Regions from separate parts of the Rhizobium sp. GR12 genome, predicted to be linked through region 2. Evidence: riboswitches for the same ligand, from Rfam matches in the RefSeq annotation. Region 2 holds a riboswitch; the other holds the start of a gene.

Region 1 (4,210 bases), on a different contig from region 2:
GCCGGCTGGAACCCTGCCATGTGTCGACCCCAGAATGATGATCAGGAAAAATGCCGTCAAGATGACCTCGATCAGCAGCGCCGAGACGAGGGAGTATCCGCCCGGCGAATGTTCGCCGTAACCATTGGCGGCGAAACCGCCAATTTCGGCCCCCGCCTTACCGGTGACGATGACATAAAGCGCGCCCGCCGCGACGGCAGCCCCCAGAACCTGCGCCACTATATAAGGAACGAGGTTCGATGCCGGGAATTTGCCGGCAACGGACAGACCGACGGAAACGGCCGGATTGAAATGACCGCCCGAAATGCCCCCGACCGCATAGGCCATGGTCAGAACCGTGAGACCGAAGGCGAAAGCGACACCGAGAAAGCCAATGCCGAGTTCTGGAAAAGCGGCGGCGAAAACCGCACTGCCGCAACCTCCGAACACGAGCCAGAACGTACCAAGAAATTCCGAAAGAAGCTTGCGACTCATAACACCATCCCCAAATGCTACGACTGCATCAACTATTACGTGCAATTAAATCGTAGTCAAGATAAATCGTGTAGGCGCCCGGACACCCATATACAGGCGGCTGCGGCCATGCTTTCTTGCTAATCAGGAAGGCTTTCGGCTGTCTTGAAAACTGGAGCGGGTGAAGGGAATCGAACCCTCGTATTCAGCTTGGGAAGCTGCTGCTCTACCATTGAGCTACACCCGCGCCTGAAGCTAAGACATCCGACAGTTTGCGGCGGGTGTCAAGCATCCGACAAGGTCATTATGCGGGTCGAAAATGCTTGGACAGCTTCAGCCCCTGCGCCTGATAATTGGAGCCGAGGCCGCTGCCGTAGAGGCCTTCCGGCTTTTGCAGCATGTGTTCGTAAACCAGCCGGCCAACGATCTGGCCATGTTCGAGGATGAAGGGCACTTCGTGGCTGCGCACTTCAAGCACGGCGCGGCTGCCGGTGCCGCCCGCCTGTGCGTGGCCAAAACCGGGATCGAAAAAGCCGGCATAATGCACACGGAACTCGCCCACCAGCGGGTCGAAAGGGGTCATTTCCGCCGCATAAGACGGGGGCACGTGTACGGCCTCGCGTGAGACAAGGATGTAGAACTCATCCGGATCGAGGATCAGTTCGGCGCGGCCGCGCGCATGGAGCGGCTCCCAGAAATCGAGAACGTCGTGCTGGGCCTTCTTGTCGACATCCACTACCGCCGTGTGGTGTTTACCGCGATAGCCGATCAGCCCGTTCTCGCCGAAACCCTTGAGGTCGATGGAAAGCGCGATGCCGCCGCCGGTCACATTCGGGGTTTCGCTGGCGACCAGCGTTTCCCTCTCGTGCAATTTCAGAAGCTCGCTTTCGTTGAGCAGCGAATGGCCGATGCGAAAGCGGATCTGCGACAGGCGCGAGCCGCGACGCACGACGACGGGGAAGGTGCGCGGGCTGATTTCCAGATAGAGCGGGCCAGCATAACCCGCCGGTATCTTGTCGAATTCCTGCGCATTGTCGGTCATGACGCGGGTGAAGATATCAAGCCGCCCCGTCGAGCTTTTCGGATTGGCCGAGGCCGACATTTCGGCCGGCAATTCCAGGCTTTCCATCAGGGGCACGATGTAGACGCAACCGGTTTCCAGCACCGCGCCCTCACTCAGATCCACCTCGTGCAGGCTGAAGCGGTTGAGCTTGTCGATGACGCGGGTTCCGGGACCGGGCATGAAGCTGGCGCGAACGCGATAGGCCTTCGAGCCCAGCCGCAGATCGAGGCTGGCTGGCTGCACCTGATCAGCATCGAGATCGGCCTCGCTTTTCAGCTTGCCGCCCGCAAACAGCGCCCTGATAGCGCCGTCCGCCAAAATGCCCGTGGTTCTGGTCATGGTCATCATTCCTTTTTACGGCGACAAAACCAAAAGGAAAGCATTGACGCAAGCCGGTAACGGCAGTATGGCAAGCTTATCCCGTGGTGATTTGGCCGGTCGGCTTGCAGCCACGTTAAACAAGTGGCTAAAAAGACCGGGTGCTAGGAACCGGTCTGCTTTTGCGGCCGGTTTTTTTGTTTTGAAGGTGATCACATGAGCAATAAATGGCGCCCGGCAACCCAGCTCGTTCACGGCGGTACGCTACGCTCACCCTATGGTGAAACGTCGGAAGCAATCTATCTGACCCAGGGTTTCGTCTACGAAAACTCCGAAGCCGCCGAAGCGCGCTTCAAGGGCGAAACGGATGGCTTCATCTATGCACGCTATGCCAGCCCGACCAATGACATGTTTGAAAAGCGCATGTGCCTGCTGGAAGGTGCGGAAGACGCCCGGGCGCTTGCCTCCGGCATGGCCGCCGTCACCGCCGCCATCATGTGCCAACTGCGCGCGGGCGACCATATCGTCGCTGCACGCGCCCTCTTCGGCTCCTGCCGCTGGGTGGTCGAGACGCTCGCACCTAAATATGGCATCGAATGCACGCTGATTGACGGGCGCGATCTCGAAAACTGGGAAAAGGCGATCCAGCCGAACACTAAGCTGTTTTTCCTCGAAAGCCCGACCAACCCGACGCTGGAAGTGGTGGACATTGCCGGCGTGGCGAAGCTCGCCGACCAGATCGGCGCGAAGCTGGTGGTCGACAATGTTTTCGCGACACCGCTGTTCCAGAAGCCGCTCGAACTCGGCGCCCATATCGTCGTTTATTCGGCAACGAAGCATATTGACGGTCAGGGCCGTTGCCTTGGCGGCGTGATCCTTTCCGACAAGAAGTGGATCGAGGAAGAGTTGCAGGATTATTTCCGCCACACCGGCCCGGCCATGTCGCCGTTCAACGCCTGGACGCTTCTGAAAGGCATCGAGACCCTGCCGCTGCGCGTGAAGCAGCAGACGGCCAATGCCGCAAAGATCGCCGATTTCCTCGCCGACAGCGGCAAGGTCGGCAAGGTCATCTATCCCGGCCGCGCCGATCACCCGCAGGCAGACATCATCGCGCGGCAGATGACCGGCGGTTCGACGCTCGTCGCTTTCGAATTGAAGGGCGGCAAGGATGCGGCCTTCGCGTTGCAGAACGCGCTGGACATCGTGAAGATCTCCAACAATCTGGGTGACGCAAAGAGCCTCATTACCCACCCCGGCACCACGACGCACAAGAACCTGACCGACGAGGCACGCGCCGAACTCGGCATTTCCGGCGGCACCTTGCGCCTTTCCTGCGGCATCGAGGATACGGACGATCTGCTGGAGGATATGGCGAAGGCTCTGGCGGCCGTTTCCGCCTGAGAATTCAATCGACACATCGCTACGGCCCCTCTTCACGTCGGGCCGTGGCAAAGCCCCTGGTGTCAGGCAACCAATATTTACCTTTACCGTTATCCCTAACGGTGGAAAACGGCGCAACAGAAGATGCCTCCTGCCCGTTAAGTCGTTCATTTTCTTGACGATAGCCAGAACCTGTAGTGTAGGATAATGGCGGCAGGCATAATATCGAGGTGTGGCGCGTATGTATCGTGCTCTGACAAGGGATATCGAGGTAACGGTCGATCCGTATTATCTCGAAGAACAATCCGACCCGGATGACGACCGTTACGTCTGGGGCTATAAAGTCGTGATCTCGAACAATTCCGATGTTCCGATAACGCTCGTCAATCGCTATTGGCATATTACCGACCAGAACGGACAGGTGGACGAGGTCTACGGACCGGGCGTCGTCGGCGAGAAACCGCACCTGAACCCCGGTGACAGTTACGAATATTCATCCGGCTGCCCGCTGGATACACCGTCGGGCCTGATGTTCGGCCATTATGAAATGGAAACGGACAAAGGCGAGGTGTTCAACGTCACCATACCCGCCTTCTCTCTGGATTCGCCCGGCCTGTTGCGGGTCCTGAATTGATGCAGACGCACCGATGCGGAGCCGCGCTGTTCAAAAGCGCGGCCTCGCCAGTCACAGCGTTTCAGACGTTGTCAAACTCGCTGATATCGTAACGATAGGTCGTCGAGCAAAACTCACAGGTCACGGCAATCGCACCGTCTTCCTCGCTTGCCTTGATCTCTTCGGCGGTGAAACCGGAGAGAACATCCTTGATTTTCTCCCGCGAGCAGCTGCAGCGGTCGAAAATGATCTGCGGATCGTAGATGCGCACGCCGCTCTCATGGAAAAGCCTGTAGAGGAGACGCTCCACCGGCACCTGCGGATCGGTCAGTTCGTCGGTATCCACCGTGTTCAGCAGCGTTACCGCTTCGGTCCAGGCATCG
Region 2 (4,210 bases):
CGAGCGTATCGTTTGGATTGAGATCCTCACGCTTCTGGTCAAGCGTCGCGATCTCCAGATTGGTGCCGAGCTTCACCGTGCCGCTATCGGGCTGAAGCTGGCCGGTCAGCATCTTCAAAAGCGTGGTCTTGCCGGCACCATTCGGCCCGACAAGACCGATGCAATCGCCGCGATGCACCCGCAGCGAAAACGGTGCGATGATCACGCGCTCGCCGTAAGACTTGGTGATGGCGTCTGCCTCGATGACCAGCTTGCCGGATTCCCGCACCTCCGCAGCCGTCGCCTGCACGCTGCCCTGCGGTCCTTTGTGGCCGCGATAATCCGCGCGCATCGCCTGAAGCTCGCCCACGCGGCGCATGTTGCGCTTGCGTCTCGCGGTCACGCCGTAACGCATCCAGTGTTCTTCGCGCTCGATGGCCTTGCCGAGCTTATGCTGCTCCAGCTCTTCCTCTTCCAGCACCTTGTCGCGCCATTCCTCGAAATGCGCAAAACCGCGGTTGAGACGGCGGGACTGGCCGCGATCCAGCCACACGGTCGAGGTCGAGACCTTCTCCAGAAAACGCCGGTCATGCGAAATCAGCACCAGCGCGCTGCGCGTCTGCTGCAACTCGCCTTCAAGCCATTCGATGGTGGGCAGGTCCAGATGGTTGGTCGGCTCGTCCAGCATCAGAATATCGGGTTCGGGCGCCATGACGCGGGCAAGGGCCGCACGCCGCGCTTCACCGCCGGAAAGACTGTCCGGATGCTCCTGCCCCGTCAAACCGAGATGCTCGAGAAGATAGGTAACACGATAGGCATCGTCGCCAGGCCCGAGCCCCGCTTCTGCATAGGCCTGCACCGTGTCGTAATCGGCGAAATCCGGCGCCTGTTCCAGGTAACGGATGGTGGCGGAAGGGTGACGGAAAACCTCACCCGACTGCGCCTCTACCAGACCGGCGGCGATCTTCATCAGGGTCGACTTGCCCGAGCCGTTGCGCCCGACGAGGCAGATACGGTCGCCCGGTTCCACCTGAAGATTGGCGCCGTCGAGCAGCGGGGTCACGCCGAAGGTCAGCTTGATGTCATCGAGTTTCAAAATTGGGGGTGCCAAGGCGTCAGGCTCCGGTCAGATCATAAGGGCGGGCGAGCACGATGGCTTTGCCGCTTTTCAGCGAGAAATGCACAAGGCCGCCATTCGCGACATTGGAAATAGTGCGGGACGAACCGAAAGCAAGCGCGAAATCACTGAGGGGATAGCGCACATTGCCGATATCGAGCCCCGCAAGGTCGGTAAACCCGGCAACCGAAAACAGCGAACCGGCCGGCAGATCGAGATCAAGCGAACCGGTGAGCAGCGGACGGGCCTCCTCTTCGCCGGAGGTCAGCGTAACCTCCAGACCGCGTTCGGCAAGCGCCACCGCATAAAGAAGGTGTTGCAGCGCATGGTCGCTTCTCGCTCCACCGAGCGCACCGGCAAGCACCAGCGAACGTGCGCCACGGGCAAGAGCCTCCGACACTGCGATCTCGCCATCGGTCACGGCCTTTGCGGCCGGGTAAGGCTGCCGCTCCACATCGGGCCAGGCATCCAGCAGGTCTTTACTGGTGGAATCGAAATCCCCCACCCAAAGCTCCGGCGTAAGGCCAAGCGGTGCCGCATGGCGCATGCCGCCATCGGCCGCGATCACGCGGCTACCCGCAACCGCCGCTTTCAGGCGATCGGTAACGGTGACATCGCCGCCAAGCAGAATGGTGAAGCGTTCTTTATCCATGCCCTGCCTTATCGCACCTCAGCCAAAAATGGAAAGGCAGAAACCCGATGAAATCAGCCGATATTGATTTTCCTCGGCTTCGGGATTATGAAACGCCTCAGTGGTGATTTGCCGACCGGCTTGCAGCCACTTTAAAGAAGTCGCTAAAGGGTCGAGGAAAAAAGGCAATTTCCTGGGACCGGCTGCGATTTCGCTGCCGGTTTTTTTGTTTTCGCAACGTTCTTTACGTCATCCGAAAAGAGAGTTCGACATGCCGATCAAGATTCCCGATACGCTTCCCGCTTACGAAACCCTCATTCATGAGGGCGTGCGGGTCATGACCGAAACGGCGGCCATCCGGCAGGATATCCGCCCGCTCCAGATCGGGCTTCTCAATCTCATGCCGAACAAGATCAAGACGGAAGTACAGATGGCGCGCCTCGTCGGTGCATCGCCGCTGCAGGTGGAATTTTCGCTGATCCGCATCGGCGGACACCGCGCCAAGAATACGCCGGAAGAACACCTTCTATCCTTTTACGAGACCTGGGAAGAAGTACGCCACCGCAAGTTCGACGGTTTCATCATCACCGGCGCGCCCATCGAAATGCTGGACTATGAAGACGTCACCTATTGGCCCGAGATGCAAAAGATTTTCGACTGGACGCAAACCAATGTCCATTCGACGCTGAACGTCTGCTGGGGCGCGATGGCCGCCATCTACCATTTTCACGGCGTGCCGAAATACGAGTTGAAGGAAAAGGCTTTCGGGGTCTATCGCCACCGCAATCTCTGCCCCTCCTCGATCTATCTCAGCGGTTTTTCGGACGATTTTCAGGTTCCGGTCTCGCGCTGGACGGAAGTGCGCCGCGCCGACATCGAAAAACACCCCGAGCTGGAAATCCTGATGGAATCCGAGGAAATGGGCGTGTGTCTGGCGCATGAGAAAAAGGGCAACCGGCTCTATATGTTCAACCATGTCGAATATGATTCGACCTCACTTTCGGATGAATATTTCCGCGACGTGAACGCCGGCGTTCCAATCAAGCTGCCGCATGATTATTTTCCACATAATGACCCGGAACTGGCGCCACTCAACCGCTGGCGCAGCCATGCCCATTTGTTTTTCGGTAACTGGATCAACGAGATATACCAGACGACACCCTATGATCCCCAAGCCATCGGCGAACTGGCCGCTTAAATTGCGGGATTGCGAATTGCCGGAAAATGACGCAACGTCCGCCCGGCAATTCACGAAAATCGGGAGAATGATGGAATGAGCGATGCGGCGGCACGGGAGAATTTCGGTTTCACGGCGACCGGAGAAAAGGTCGAGCGCGTCACCATCTCGAAAGGCGGGCTGACGGCCAAGGTCATCACCTGGGGCGCGGTCATTCAGGATCTGCGCCTTGAGGGCCACCAGCCGCCGCTCGTTCTCGGTTTCGATAAATTCGAGGACTACAAATACTCCTCCTATTTCGGCGCCACCCCCGGCCGCAATGCCAACCGCATCGGTGACGGCAGGTTCTCGATCGACGGACACGAATATCAGCTGGAACTGAACGAAAAAGGCGTCACCCACCTACACGGCGGCAGCGACGGCATGGGCAAACGCAACTGGATGCTGATGGAACATGGCGAAAGCCATGCGGTCCTGCAGATCATCGATCCCGACGGCCGCGCCGGTTACCCCGGCAATTGCACGGTTACCGCCACCTATACGATCCTCGACGGCGGCGTGCTTTCGGTGGTCTATGAAACGGTGACCGACCAACCGACCATCGCCAATGTCTGCCAGCACTCCTATTTCAATCTCGACGGCGCAGATACCGCCCTTGGACATGAGATCAGCATCGCCGCTGACTTTTACCTTCCGACCAACGACAGACAGATACCGACAGGCGAAATTCGTTCCGTCGAAGGCACCGTCTTCGATTTGCGCCAGCCGACGCCGATGCGGCGGGAAGAGGATGGCGAGCAGGTTCTATACGACCATAATTTCTGCCTTTCGCCCGAGCGCCGGGCAAAACGCAAGGTCGCCCGCGCCTATTCACCAGCCTCCGGTATCGCCCTTGAGGTTCACACGACAGAGCCCGGCGTGCAGCTCTACTCGGCCTTCAAGCTGGACGTTCCCGTTCCGGGCCTCGATGGCCGCCACTATGGCCCGTTCGCCGGTTTTTGTCTGGAAACGCAGATATGGCCGGACGCCGTCAATCACCCCGATTTCCCATATGCGATCCTGCGTCCCGGCGAGACCCTGCGTCAGGAAACCGACTATATTTTCAAAAAAGGCTGAGGCCGTAGGCAGATATCAGTCAAGCACGCAGCCGACATAGCCGCCGGAGGCGCGTGCACGCCGTTCGATAAGACCAGCGAGACGTTGGAGACCGCGTCCCGGCTTGCTGGCGACACGGTCAATGGGATTGGGCAGGGAAACGGCAAGCAGCGCCGCCTGACGGGAACTGAGTTTTGCAGCCGGCACCTTG

The links. Region 2 has a riboswitch for S-adenosylmethionine ahead of metA (homoserine O-acetyltransferase MetA). Riboswitches for the same ligand answer to the same signal wherever they lie in the genome.
Region 1: another riboswitch for S-adenosylmethionine. It lies ahead of QSK43_RS01070 (O-succinylhomoserine sulfhydrylase); the one in region 2 lies ahead of metA (homoserine O-acetyltransferase MetA).

The regions. Positions count from the first base shown of each region.
Region 1 covers NZ_JASXTH010000001.1:221,074-225,283, forward strand. Annotated here, with positions in the region: gene aqpZ (aquaporin Z) at 1-474, opposite strand, end outside; tRNA gene QSK43_RS01060 (tRNA-Gly) at 627-700, opposite strand; gene QSK43_RS01065 (2'-deoxycytidine 5'-triphosphate deaminase) at 758-1,855, opposite strand; SAM riboswitch at 1,929-2,007, shown strand; gene QSK43_RS01070 (O-succinylhomoserine sulfhydrylase) at 2,051-3,235, shown strand; gene apaG (Co2+/Mg2+ efflux protein ApaG) at 3,456-3,848, shown strand; gene QSK43_RS01080 (Hsp33 family molecular chaperone) at 3,910-4,210, opposite strand, start outside.
Region 2 covers NZ_JASXTH010000006.1:182,157-186,366, forward strand. Annotated here, with positions in the region: gene QSK43_RS12490 (ABC-F family ATP-binding cassette domain-containing protein) at 1-1,090, opposite strand, end outside; gene QSK43_RS12495 (thiamine diphosphokinase) at 1,095-1,748, opposite strand; SAM riboswitch at 1,839-1,915, shown strand; gene metA (homoserine O-acetyltransferase MetA) at 1,999-2,925, shown strand; gene QSK43_RS12505 (aldose epimerase family protein) at 3,001-4,020, shown strand; gene mtgA (monofunctional biosynthetic peptidoglycan transglycosylase) at 4,036-4,210, opposite strand, start outside.